Regions from separate parts of the Bradyrhizobium genosp. SA-4 str. CB756 genome, predicted to be linked through region 1. Evidence: predicted binding sites of a transcription regulator. Region 1 holds the regulator's gene; each other region holds the start of a gene.
What was found. Region 1 encodes PhoB, which activates phosphate uptake and scavenging genes when phosphate is short. Its sites were predicted from a motif close to TGTCATNNANCTGTCAT; they were not measured.

Region 1 (4,298 bases):
CGGCGTTCATCGGCCCGTCGGGCTGCGGCAAGTCGACCCTGCTGCGCATCTTCAACCGGATGTACGACCTCTATCCGGGCCAGCGCGTCACCGGTCAGTTGATGCTCGACCAGACCAACATCCTCGACCCCAAGCTGGACCTCAACCTGCTGCGCGCCCGCGTTGGCATGGTGTTCCAGAAGCCGACGCCGTTCCCGATGACGATCTACGAGAACATCGCGTTCGGCATCCGCCTCTACGAGAAGATCTCGAAGTCCGAGATGGACGACCGCGTCGAGAAGGCGCTGCGCGGTGGCGCCCTCTGGAACGAGGTCAAGGACAAGCTCAACGCGTCCGGCCTGTCGCTCTCGGGCGGCCAGCAGCAGCGCCTCTGCATCGCCCGCACCGTCGCGGTGCGGCCCGAGGTGATCCTGTTCGACGAGCCCTGCTCGGCACTGGACCCGATCTCGACCGCCAAGGTCGAGGAGTTGATCCAGGAGCTGTCCGAGAACTACACGATCGCGATCGTCACCCACAACATGCAGCAGGCGGCCCGCGTCTCTGACAAGACCGCCTTCATGTATCTTGGCGAGCTGATCGAGTTCGACGACACCAGCAAGATCTTCACGTCGCCGAGCGATCGGCGGACGCAGGATTACATCACCGGCCGGTTCGGCTGAGGAGACGGGATATGGGTTCTGAACATACCGCAAAGGCCTTCGACACCGACCTCCAGGAGCTCACGCGCCTGGTCGCCGAGATGGGCGGCCTCGCCGAGCGCATGATAGTCGATTCCGTCGACGCGCTGATCCGCCGCGACGTCGCGCTCGGCCAGCGCGTGGTCGCGACCGACGCCGAGATCGACGCGCTCCAGAAGAAGATCGAGGAGCGCGCCGTTCTCACCATCGCCCGTCGCCAGCCGATGGCGGTGGACCTGCGCGAAATCGTCGGCGCGATGCGCGTCGCGACCGATCTCGAGCGCATCGGCGACCTCGCCAAGAACATGGGCAAGCGCGTCGCGGCGCTGGAGACGGACTTCCATCCGCTCAAGCTGTTCCGCGGCCTCGAGCACATGACCGACCTCGTGCAGCAGCAGGTTAAGTCGGTGCTGGACGCCTACGCCGCGCACGACCTGCCGGCGGCGATGGCGGTGTGGAAGGGCGACGAGGAAGTCGACGCCATCTGCACCTCGCTGTTCCGCGAGCTCCTCACCTACATGATGGAGGATCCGCGCAACATCTCGTTCTGCATCCACCTGATGTTCTGCGCCAAGAACATCGAGCGCATCGGTGACCATGCCACCAACATCGCCGAGACCGTGTTCTACATGATCGAGGGCCAGGCGATCACCGACAAGCGGCCGAAGGGTGACATGACGACCTTTGCCACAACGGTCCCGAATAGCTGAAGAGTCAAGGAGCGACGACACCATGGGCGCACGCATTATGGTGGTTGAAGACGAGGAAGCTCTCACCGAGCTGCTTCGCTACAACCTCGAAGGCGACGGCTATGACGTCGAGACGGTGATGCGCGGCGACGACGCCGACACCCGTCTCAAAGAACACATCCCCGACCTGATCGTGCTCGACTGGATGCTGCCGGGCCTCTCCGGCATCGAGCTGTGCCGGCGGCTGCGCACCCGCCCGGAGACCAAGCAGCTGCCGATCATCATGCTCACCGCGCGCGGCGAGGAGAGCGAGCGGGTGCGGGGGCTTGCGACCGGCGCCGACGATTACATCGTCAAGCCGTTCTCGGTGCCGGAGCTGCTGGCGCGCGTGAAGGGCCTGCTCAGGCGCGCAAGCCCGGAGCGGCTCGCCACCGTGCTCGCCTATGGCGACATCGAGCTCGACCGCGACAAGCGCCGCGTCGCGCGCTCGGGCCGGCCGATCGATCTCGGCCCGACCGAATATCGCCTGCTGGAGTTCTTCCTCGAGCATCCGGGCCGCGTGTTCTCGCGCGAGCAGCTGCTCGACAGCGTCTGGGGCCGTGACATCTACATCGACGAACGCACCGTCGACGTGCATATCGGCCGCCTGCGCAAGCTGCTCAATCTCGGTCGTGAGCAGGACCCGATCCGCACTGTCCGCGGCGCCGGCTACGCGCTCGACGACCGCTTTGCGAAGGCGGAGCAGACGTAAGAACGATTGCAAGCGAGCAAAATAAAAGCGCGCCAAGTGGCGCGCTTTTTTATGTCACGGGTCGTCCCGGTCGCGTGCCGGGACGATGTCGTTTGAAGCAGCGTTCAGCGCGTGCCGGGCTTTGCCGGCGCACGGCGACGATCCGCCGCCGGCTGGTAGGCGACGCGCGAGTGCTGCGCGCAATAGGGCAGGCCGGAAAGCGCCTTGCCGCCGCAGAAGAAGAAATCCGGGCTCGAGGGATCGCCGACCGGCCAGTGGCAGGTCGCCTCGTTCAGCTCCAGCAGCGACAGCCGCTGGCTCATCGGCACCACGTTATCGTAGGTGACCGGCTCGGCCTCCACCTCGACCTCGAAGGCCTGCGCCAGTGCGGTGTTGCCGCGCGAGATCGGACGGCTCACGCGCATCATGTGCTGCGCGGGGCGGGCCTTGCGCGGCCGGGGCGCTGCCGATGAGGGGCTCTTGGCGCGGCCGGACAGGCCGAGCCTGTGCACTTTGCCGATCACGGCATTGCGGGTCACATTGCCGAGCTCGGCCGCGATCTGGCTGGCCGAAAGTCCGGCCTCCCAGAGCTTCTTCAGCTGCTCGACGCGATCATCGGACCAGGTCAAAACCGTCATTGCACCCTTTCCCTCGCTGCCGGCCAGCCATCCTGGGGCCTCACAGCGAATGCCTAAGCCTTGAAAAACCCGTGCCGCCAGAATCCCTTAAGGCTCGCCGGGCACGCAGGATGCGCCCGAACGTTTACGCCGGTACATGAGGACTCTTGGGATCAGAACTGCTGCACGAGATGTCGTATCTGACAGTCCAAACGCTACAATATGGCGTGACTCGCGCGCAAGAGTCCGCCGACTCGCTTCCACATGTTCCGTGGTGAAAATCCCGCAAAATCGGCACCGCAAGACTACGGATTCAGCGTTTCCCGGGGCTTTCGGGCGGCATTGACACCCGTCTCACCAGGCATAAGATAGTCGCACGTGCCGCCCTTAAAAGGCGGCACGTTTCGTTTTCCGGGCCGGTCAATGGTGCGTTGCGCAATGCACTCAAGCCGTCCGCAACATCCAAGTGATCGTCATGACCAACAGCGCCGCGCCGCATTTGCTCCCCGTTTTCGCCAGGGCCGACCTCGGTTTCGAGCGCGGCGAAGGCTGCTGGCTGATCGCGACCAATGGCGAGCGCTATCTCGACTTCACTTCGGGCGTCGCGGTGAACGCGCTCGGCCATGCCCATCCCGCGCTGGTCAAGGCGTTGCAGGAGCAGGCGACGAAGCTGTGGCACATGTCGAACCTGTTCCAGAGCCCCGACGGCGAGAAGCTCGCCGCGCGCCTGTGCAGCGAGAGCTTTGCGGACTTCGTGTTCTTCTGCAATTCGGGCGCCGAAGCGCTGGAGGGCGTGATCAAGCTGGTCCGCCATCATCACTTCTCCAAGGGGCATCCGGAGCGCTACCGCATCATCACCTTCGAAGGCGCCTTCCACGGCCGCACGCTGGCAACACTGGCTGCAACGGGATCTGCAAAATATCTCGAAGGTTTCGGTCCGCCGATGGACGGCTTCGACCAGGTGCCGCATGGCGACATCGAGGCCGTGAAGAAGGCGATCGGCCCGCAGACCGCCGGCATCCTGATCGAGCCGATCCAGGGTGAGGGCGGCGTGCGTTCGTCGCCGCCCGCCTTCCTCAAGGCGTTGCGCCAGCTCTGCAACGAGAAGGGCCTGCTGCTCGCGTTTGACGAGGTGCAGACCGGCATGGGCCGCACCGGCGATCTGTTCGCGCATCGGCGCACCGGCGTGACGCCTGACGTGATGTCGCTGGCGAAAGCGCTCGGCGGCGGCTTCCCGATCGGCGCGGTGCTGGCGACCGCAGAGGCGGCCTCCGGCATGGGGCCCGGCTCGCACGGTTCGACCTTCGGCGGCAATCCGCTCGCGATCTCGGCTGCGAACGCCGTTCTCGACGTCATGCTCAAGCCCGGCTTCTTCGATCACGTGCAGAAGATGTCGCTGCTGCTCAAGCAGAAGCTCGCCTCCGTGATCGACCGTCATCCCGACGTCGTCAGCGAAGTGCGCGGCGAGGGGCTCCTGATCGGCATCAAGGCCGTGGTGCCCTCCGGCGATCTGGTCGCGGCGCTGCGCAACGAAAAATTGCTCACGGTCGGCGCCGGCGACAATGTCGTGCGTTTCCTGCCGCCT
Region 2 (4,298 bases), 6.2 Mb from region 1:
GCGAAATGCCGTGATCGTCGAACGACTCGGGCTCGGCCACGACGATCTCGGCCTGCGGATAACGCGCCTTCACGGCGGTCGCAACGCCCGCGATCAGACCGCCGCCAGAGGCCGGCGCGACCACGATATCGGGAGCAAGGCCGAGTGCCGCCATGTCCTCTGCGATCTCGCGGCCGGCGGTGCCCTGCCCTGCGATCACGAACGGATCGTCATAGGGTTTGACCAGCGTCGCGCCGCGCTTCTCGGCGATGCCGCGCGAGATCGCCTCGCGGTCGTCCTTGTCGCGATCATACAGCACGACCTCGGCGCCGTAGGACTTGGTGCGCTCGCGCTTCGACAGCGGCGCGTCCGCCGGCATCACGATGGTTGCCTGCATGTCGAGGATTTTGGCTGCCGCCGCCACGCCCTGGGCGTGGTTGCCGGAGGAGAACGCGACGACGCCGCCGGCGCGCTTGTCCTGCGGGATCGAGAACACCTTGTTGAAGGCGCCGCGGAACTTGAAGGAGCCGGTGCGCTGGAGCATCTCCGGCTTCAGGAACACTTTGGCACCGACACGCTCGTTGAGCACGGGAAAGGACAACAGCGGGGTGCGGATGGCGTAGGGCGCGATCACGCGCGCTGCGGCATCGATATCGGCAGGGCCGATCGGAAGGAGCTGTTCGGTCATGGCCCGAACTTATCGCGGCAGCCTGAGCGCGGGCAAGACACCTCCGCGCGATGAATCCCGGTTTTCAGGCTACGAAACTAACCGGATCTGCCCCATTCCTGCCTGATAGCACAGCGCCGACCGCCTGGATGCTGTCGATGAAGACCCGGGCCGAGGCCTCCCAGGTGTAGTTGGCGGCGAACTCGACGCAGTCCTGCCGGGAGATCCCGAGCGCCGCGAAACACGCGCTGCGTAGGTCGTGATCGAGCGCGCCGACCGGCGCATCACCGATCACGTCGCGCGGGCCCTTCACCGGAAAGGCCGCAACCGGCAGGCCGCTTGCGAGCGCCTCCAGCAGCACCAGGCCGAACGTGTCGGTCTTGCTGGGAAAGACGAAAACATCGGCGGCGGCATAGATCTCCGCCAGTGCCTCGCCGTGCTTCTCTCCTAGGAAGATCGCATCGGGATAGGCGTCTTCCAGCGAGGCGCGCGCCGGGCCGTCGCCGACGACCACCTTGGCGCCAGGCAGGTCGAGCTCAAGGAAGGCTTCGAGGTTCTTCTCCACCGCGACGCGGCCGACCGAGAGGAACACCGGCGCCGGCAGGCACAGGTCGATGGCGCGGGGATGGAACAAGTGAGTGTCGACGCCGCGCGGCCACAACACGACATTGTCGAAACCGCGCTCGGTCAATTCGCAGGCGAGTGCCGGCGTCGCCGCCATCACGGCGCGGCTCGGCGCGTGAAAGCGGCGCAGCGCCCGCCAGATCAGTGAGCCCGGCACCGGCACGCGGGCGCGGACATATTCGGGGAAACGGGTGTGGAAGCTGGTCGTGAACGGCAGCTTGCGCTGGCGGCAATAGCGGCGGACCATCAGGCCGATCGGCCCTTCGGTCGCGATATGGATGCTGTCGGGGCGCGCTTCCTCGATCAGCTTCGCGATCCGCGCCGGACGCGGCATCGCCAGCCGCACGTCGCGATAGCTCGGCATCGCGAAGGTGCGGAACGATTGCGGCGTCAGGAACGTGAACTCGACACCGAGCCCCTTGGCGGCCTCAGCGAGCTTGGTCAGCGTCCGAACCACACCGTTGACTTGCGGGTGCCAGGCGTCGGTCGCGACCAGGATGCGCATCAAGCCGCCTCTGTTACGCAGCTCTGGCTGCCACCTGCGGAACTTGTGCCGGCTTCCGCAGCTGGTCGGCCCAGGTGATGATCTCGAAATTGCCGTCGTCGTGCTCGACCAGCGCGGTGCAGCTCTCGACCCAGTCACCGCAGTTCATGTAGCGGATGCCGTTCTCGTCGCGGATCACGGCGTAATGGATGTGGCCGCAGATCACGCCGTCGGCGTCATGGCGCCGTGCCTCGGCGGAGAGCGCCTGCTCGAACGCGCCGATATAGTTGACCGCGTTCTTGACCTTCTGCTTGGCCCATTGCGATAGCGACCAATAGGGCACGCCGAACATGCGGCGGAAGAAGTTGACGAAGCGATTCATCTGGATCGCGAAGTCGTAGGCCTTGTCGCCGAGATGCGCGAGCCAGCGCGCGTTCTGCACCACGAGGTCGAAGATGTCGCCGTGGATGACGAGGTAACGCTTGCCATCCACGCCGGTGTGGACGGTGTTCTCGACGACGTCGATGCCGCCGAAATGCGTGCCGTAATAGTTGCGCAGGAACTCGTCGTGATTGCCGGGCACGTAGATGATCTTGGCGCCCTTGCGCGCCTTGCGCAGCAGCTTCTGGACGAGGTCGTTATGCGATTGCGGCCAGTGCCAGCTCGATTTCAGCGCCCAGCCGTCGACGATGTCGCCCACGAGATAGATCGTATCGGCATCGTGGTAGCGCAGGAAGTCGAGCAGAAGGTCGGCTTGAGAACCGCGGGCTCCGAGATGAACGTCGGAGATGAACAACGTGCGAAAGCGCCGCTCCGGGCTCTCGTCACTCACATCGTAACTTCCCATGCGACCGCCCGTAACAATTTCCCGTGACAGGGGGATGACGATTGAACCTTTGAGGCACCCTCACTTACGAATCAAACCTTGCCTCGCCCTCCCCGCGAATATCAGTCGCATGCGACAATCAGGCGACATGAAGCGGCGATGACCGCCCGCAAAGCTACGGAACCCCAAGGCGTTATTGGTTAACGCCGGGAGCCGCCGTGCCGCGCGAGGCCGGCGTCAATAGAACTTGTGGAAATGATGGATCGGGCCGTGGCCGTGGCCGACGCTGAAGCGGTCGGCGGCGGCGATCGCCGCGCTGATCCAGGCCTTGGCGCTCTGCACGGCGCGCTCGAGATCCTCGCCCCTGGCGAGCCCGGCCGCGACCGCCGACGACAGCGAGCAGCCGGTGCCATGGGTGTTGCGTGTGGCGACGCGCGGGGCGGCAAGTGATATCGTTTTTTCCGAATTTACGAGATAGTCGATGCTCTCGGCCCCCTCGCCGTGGCCGCCCTTGATCAGCACCGCGCCGCAGCCGAGCGCCAGCAGGCGGCGGCCCTGACGCTCGATCTCCGCCTCGCTGGCCGCAACGGGCTCGTCGAGAAGCGCGGCGGCCTCCGGCAGATTGGGCGTGATCACGGAGGCGAGCGGCATCAGTCTTGTGCGCAGCGCGTCCACGGCTTCGGACGCCAGCAGGCGATCGCCGGAGGTCGCGACCATCACGGGATCGAGCACGATATGGCGGGGCTTCCAGCGCGTCAGCGCGGCCGCGATCGCATCGATGCTGGCGGCCTGGGCCACCATGCCGATCTTCACCGCGCCGACCTCGAGATCGGAGAACACCGCGTCGATCTGCGCGGTGACGAAATCGGCCGGCACCGCGTGGATGCGGGTGACGCCGCGCGTGTTCTGCGCCGTCAGCGCCGTGATCGCGGAGGCGCCGTAGACGCCGAACGCGGCAAAGGTCTTCAGGTCCGCCTGGATGCCGGCGCCACCGCTCGAATCCGAGCCGGCGATGGTGAGTGCGACCGGCGTCGTCATCGCGGGACACATCTGCTTGATAGGAACTGCGCCATGGCCTGTCCTAGCGCGGCCGTGGAACGCCAGCAAGCGTTGCGGGCCGCGGCCAGCCGTGATTCGCTGTGCTGACGGCCCCGCGAATCAGGTGGAGCCGATCCGGCGCGGCACCGGCGGCCCGCAATCGTGCGGGCTTGCAAAATGCAACCGCGCCGTCCCCTTGGTACGGTCTCGCGTTCGGCGTGTGTGTCCATGCGTGAGACGTTGGGCGGCGGGACCCGTCCAACGGCAGCAGCGATGCGGGCCGCCCCGGCCCGCGAAGCCTCGAATGCCAGCTTGGGGTGGAACCATGTGGGCCTTTCTCGAACGTATCCTCGACCCCTCGATGTTCTCGCCGCACGGCATCTGCCTGCTGTGGGAACCCGAACTGATCTGGCTCCATGTCGTCTCCGACGCGATCATCGCCGCCGCCTATTTCTCGATTCCGTTCGCCCTCGCCATTTTCGTCACCAAACGGCGCGACCTCAAATTCGGTTGGGTCTATTGGGCGTTCGCGATCTTCATCATGGCCTGCGGCCTGACCCATGTGCTGGCGATCTACACGCTCTGGGTCCCGATCTACGGCATCGAGGGCCTCGTCAAGGCGGTCACGGCCGCGGCCTCCATCTTCACGGCCGGCGCGCTCTGGCCGCTGCTGCCGAAGA
Region 3 (4,298 bases), 170 kb from region 1:
GCTGGATCAGCCTCATGATGATCCCGCCGGATCCGGGCTCCTCGCTGCCGATCTATCTGAAGGCGCTCGGCGAGACGCTCTCGATCGCGCTGCTCGGCACCACGCTGGCGGCAGTGTTCGCGCTGCCGGTCAGCCTGCTCGCCGCGCGCAACGTAATACCCTCGCAGATCCTGCGCTTTCCCGTGCGCCGCTTCCTCGATTCGATCCGCGGTGTCGATACGCTGATCTGGGCGCTGGTGTGGATCAACGTCGTCGGGCTCGGTCCGTTCGCCGGCGTGCTCGCCATCGCCGTGTCGGATTTCGGTGCGTTCGGAAAACTGTTCTCGGAAGCGATCGAGGGCGCCGACCAGAAGCAGGTCGAGGGCATCCGCGCCTCCGGCGGCAGCGCGCTGCACGAGATCCGTTTTGGTCTGTTGCCGCAGGTCCTGCCCGTGATCGCCGGCCAGGTGCTCTATTTCATCGAATCCAACACCCGCTCGGCCACCATCATCGGCATCGTCGGCGCCGGCGGCATCGGCCTCCAGCTCGCCGAGCAGATCCGCGTCCTGGAATGGCAGAAGGTATCGTTCCTGATCCTGATGATCCTGGTCGCCGTCGCCGCGATCGATTTCATCTCGGGCAAGCTTCGGTTTGCGATCATTGGGCGAAGGGCGGTCGCCTGAGCACAGGTGCCGTAGGGTGGGCAAAGCGAAGCGTGCCCACCACTTTTCGCGAATCTCGGAAAGATGGTGGGCACGGCGCGATCGCGCCTTTGCCCACCCTACGGGTCCGGTTTCGTGGAGAGAGACCCCCTACGACTCCACCAAGAACTCCACCCGCTCCGCCGCAAAGCGTGAGTGCTTGGTCACCAGCGGCTTACCGGCGAGATCGTGGTCGGTGGCGTCGACCACCAGGATCGGCCGGCCCAGCGGCAGATCCAGCCGCGCCGCATCGGTGGCATCGACGATGCCGGCGGTGATCCGCGTCGCGCCGCGGCGATAGTCGCGCACGCCAAAATGCTCGAGCAGCTTCGTCATCGAGCGCGTTTCGGCGAACACCTCGCCGGCGCCGGGAAACAACTCCGCTGACAGCCAGGTGGTGGAGACGCAGATCGGCGTGCGGTCGGCGAGCCGGATCGCCTCGATCCGCACCAATGGCGCGCCGGTCTTCAATCCCAGCTCGCGCGCCAGCTCCCGCGTCGCGACGTCATCGGTCGCCTCGATCAGGCGGCCATGCGGCTCGCGGCCGTCAGCGCCGACGATCTCGGAGAAGCGCGTGCGCGAGCGCAAGGGATAAGCGAGCTTCTGCGCCTCGACATAGGTTCCGCTGCCGCGCTCGGCTCGCACCAGGCCACGCTCGGCAAGCGCCGCCAGCGCCCGCCGCACGGTGTGGCGGTTCACGCGATAGGTTTCGGCGATCTCGATCTCGCCCGGCAGTTTGTCGCCGGCCGCAAAGCGGCCGTCGGCAATGCCGCGTTCGATGCCATCGGCAACGAGGCGCCACAGCGCGACGCCCGAGGAGGCGGTGTCCTGCATACTCATGTCGCTGGAAAGCCTACTCCAGAAATCACACGTTTGTCACGAAACAGTCATGGCGCTTCCGTATCAAGTTGTCTATTATCATAGACAACTTGGATTCGGCAAGTTGTGTCGAAAAGCTCGGTGGATCAGGTGACCCAGCACAACAACCAGCAAGCCCAGCGCAAGGCCGCGATGGCCGTGCTGGCGCATGCGGAGGCGGGCGAGATCGCCGCCCGCCTCCGCGCTATCGCACTGCCCGATCATCAGGATCTGCGCACGCCGGAGAATGGTCTCGTGATGCTGCGCGGTCGGATCGGTGGCGACGGCGCGCCGTTCAATCTCGGCGAAGCCACGGTGTCGCGTGCTGCGGTGCGGCTTACGAGCGGCGAGGTCGGCTTCGGCTATACGCTCGGGCGCGATGGCGAGAAGGCGCGGCTGATCGCGCTGTGCGATGCGCTGGTGCAGTCGCGGGATTTCGGCGCCGCCGTCGAGCGCGACGTAATCGCGCCGTTGCGCGAGCAGCTTATGGTCGAGCGCAAGCAGGTGGCGGCGGAGACCGCCGCGACGAAGGTTGATTTCTACACCATGGTGCGCGGTGAGGGGTGAGGTCATGACCACGATTGCGGAATTGCCGCCGGGGTTCGCCGACAAGGTGTTGTCGGCGCAATCGACCTTTCGCTCGGTGATGGACGCGATGGCGCGGCCGGGCTCGGTCCAGCGTATCGTGCCGATGGCGGGCGCGCCCGACATGATGATGCGCGGCACCGCCGCGATCGCGCTCACGCTGTTCGATCACGACACGCCGCTCTGGCTCGATGCGCGGATCTCGGAAAGCTCTGACGTCACGAAATGGCTGAAGTTCCACACCGGCGCGCCGGTGATCCAGGATTCCTCGATCGCGAGCTTCGCGCTGATCAGCGACGGTGTCCTGCTGCCGGCGCTGGAGCGCTTCGCGCTCGGCACCAATGAATATCCGGATCGTTCGACCACGGTGATCATCCAGGTCGAGAGTCTCGATGCCGGCCGCGGCTTCGAGCTGCGCGGCCCCGGCATCGACGGCGTCGCGACGCTCCAGGCCTCGATCAAGCCGGCCGATTTGTTCGAGCGTCTGAAGTTCAACGAGACGCTGTTTCCGCGCGGCATCGACGTGGTGCTGGTCGCCGATGATGCCGTGGTTGCGATCCCGCGCACGACGCGTGTCGCGAACAAGGGAAGCTGAAGCATGTATGTCGCAGTCAAAGGCGGCGAACGCGCCATCGAGAACGCCCATCGCCTGCTCGCCAATGCCAGGCGCGGCGATCAAAGCGTTCCGGAGGTCACCCTCGACCAGATCTCGGAGCAGCTCGGCCTCGCCGTCGACCGTGTCATGAGCGAGGGCTCGCTCTATGACCGCGAGCTCGCGGCGCTCGCGATCAAGCAGGCCCGCGGCGATCTGATCGAGGCGATCTTCCTGGTCCGCGCCTTCCGCGCCACCTTGCCGCGCTTCGGTACGAGCGAGCCGGTCGATACCGGCGCCATGCGCGTGCAGCGGCGGGTGTCCTCGACCTTCAAGGACATCCCCGGCGGCCAGATCTTAGGGCCGACCTTCGACTATACCCACCGCCTGCTCGATCCCACGCTCGCCGAAGGCTTCGTGCCGGAGGCGCCCGCGACGGCCGAAGCCTCGAGCGCGGCGACGCCGCGCGTGACCGACATTCTCGGCCGCGACGGGCTGATCGAATCCTCGCCGCAGGCCGAGGAGGGCGCCAGCGTGGGCGATCTCACCCGCGAGCCGCTGAACTTTCCGGCTGATCGCGATCTGCGCCTGCAAAACCTCGCGCGCGGCGATGAGGGCTTCCTGCTGGCGATGGGCTATTCGACGCAGCGCGGCTATGGCCGCAACCATCCCTTCGCCGGCGAGATCCGCTTCGGCGAGGTCGAGGTCGAATTCTTCGCGGAGGACATCGGCTTCGCGGTGCCGCTCGGCTCGATCGAGCTCACGGAGTGCCAGATGGTCAACCAGTTCAAGGGCTCTGCGACGGAAGCGCCGTGCTTCACCCGCGGCTATGGCCTTGCCTTCGGCCAGAGCGAGCGCAAGACCATGTCGATGGCGCTGGTCGACCGCGCGCTGCGCGCCCGCGAGCTCGGAGAAGAGGCCGTGGCCCCCGCGCAAGATGAAGAATTCGTGATGTCGCATTCGGACAACGTCCAGGCGACCGGCTTCGTCGAGCATCTGAAGCTGCCGCATTACGTCGACTTCCAGTCCGAGCTCGGCCTGCTCCGCAAGCTGCGCAAGGAATTCGCTGATGCCAACGCGCCCGATGCCATGAAGGAGGCCGCGGAATGAACGCGCCCGCCTACAACTTCGCCTATCTCGACGAGCAGACCAAGCGGATGATCCGCCGCGCGATCCTCAAGGCGATCGCGATCCCCGGCTATCAGGTGCCGTTCGCCAGCCGCGAGATGCCGATGCCCTATGGCTGGGGCACCGGCGGCGTGCAGGTGACGGCCGCGATCCTCGGTCCCGCCGACGTGCTCAAGGTGATCGACCAGGGCTCCGACGACACCACCAACGCGATCTCGATCCGAAAGTTCTTCGCCAAGACCGCGGGCGTCGCCACGACGACGGCGACCGACGAGGCGACGGTGATCCAGACCCGTCACCGCATCCCGGAGACGACGCTGCACGCGAACCAGGTGCTGGTCTACCAGGTGCCGATCCCGGAGCCCTTACGCTTCCTCGAGCCGCGCGAGACCGAGACGCGGCGCATGCATGCGCTTGCCGAATACGGCCTGATGCATGTGAAGCTCTATGAGGAC

Region 2: a site for PhoB is predicted at 2,625-2,641, ahead of BRAGE_RS0106480 (UDP-2,3-diacylglucosamine diphosphatase). Genes of this name have one in related genera too.
Region 3: a site for PhoB is predicted at 1,555-1,571, ahead of phnF (phosphonate metabolism transcriptional regulator PhnF). Genes of this name have one in related genera too.

The regions. Positions count from the first base shown of each region.
Region 1 covers NZ_KI421499.1:7,512,909-7,517,206, reverse strand. Annotated here, with positions in the region: gene pstB (phosphate ABC transporter ATP-binding protein PstB) at 1-659, shown strand, start outside; gene phoU (phosphate signaling complex protein PhoU) at 671-1,387, shown strand; gene phoB (phosphate regulon transcriptional regulator PhoB) at 1,410-2,117, shown strand; gene BRAGE_RS0136375 (GcrA family cell cycle regulator) at 2,222-2,734, opposite strand; gene BRAGE_RS0136370 (aspartate aminotransferase family protein) at 3,189-4,298, shown strand, end outside.
Region 2 covers NZ_KI421499.1:1,340,456-1,344,753, reverse strand. Annotated here, with positions in the region: gene BRAGE_RS0106490 (threonine/serine dehydratase) at 1-667, opposite strand, end outside; gene BRAGE_RS0106485 (glycosyltransferase family 4 protein) at 732-1,775, opposite strand; gene BRAGE_RS0106480 (UDP-2,3-diacylglucosamine diphosphatase) at 1,789-2,601, opposite strand; gene thiD (bifunctional hydroxymethylpyrimidine kinase/phosphomethylpyrimidine kinase) at 2,818-3,618, opposite strand; gene BRAGE_RS47930 (hybrid sensor histidine kinase/response regulator) at 3,944-4,298, shown strand, end outside.
Region 3 covers NZ_KI421499.1:7,341,069-7,345,366, reverse strand. Annotated here, with positions in the region: gene phnE (phosphonate ABC transporter, permease protein PhnE) at 1-662, shown strand, start outside; gene phnF (phosphonate metabolism transcriptional regulator PhnF) at 792-1,520, opposite strand; gene phnG (phosphonate C-P lyase system protein PhnG) at 1,641-2,105, shown strand; gene phnH (phosphonate C-P lyase system protein PhnH) at 2,110-2,718, shown strand; gene BRAGE_RS0135570 (carbon-phosphorus lyase complex subunit PhnI) at 2,722-3,825, shown strand; gene BRAGE_RS0135565 (alpha-D-ribose 1-methylphosphonate 5-phosphate C-P-lyase PhnJ) at 3,822-4,298, shown strand, end outside.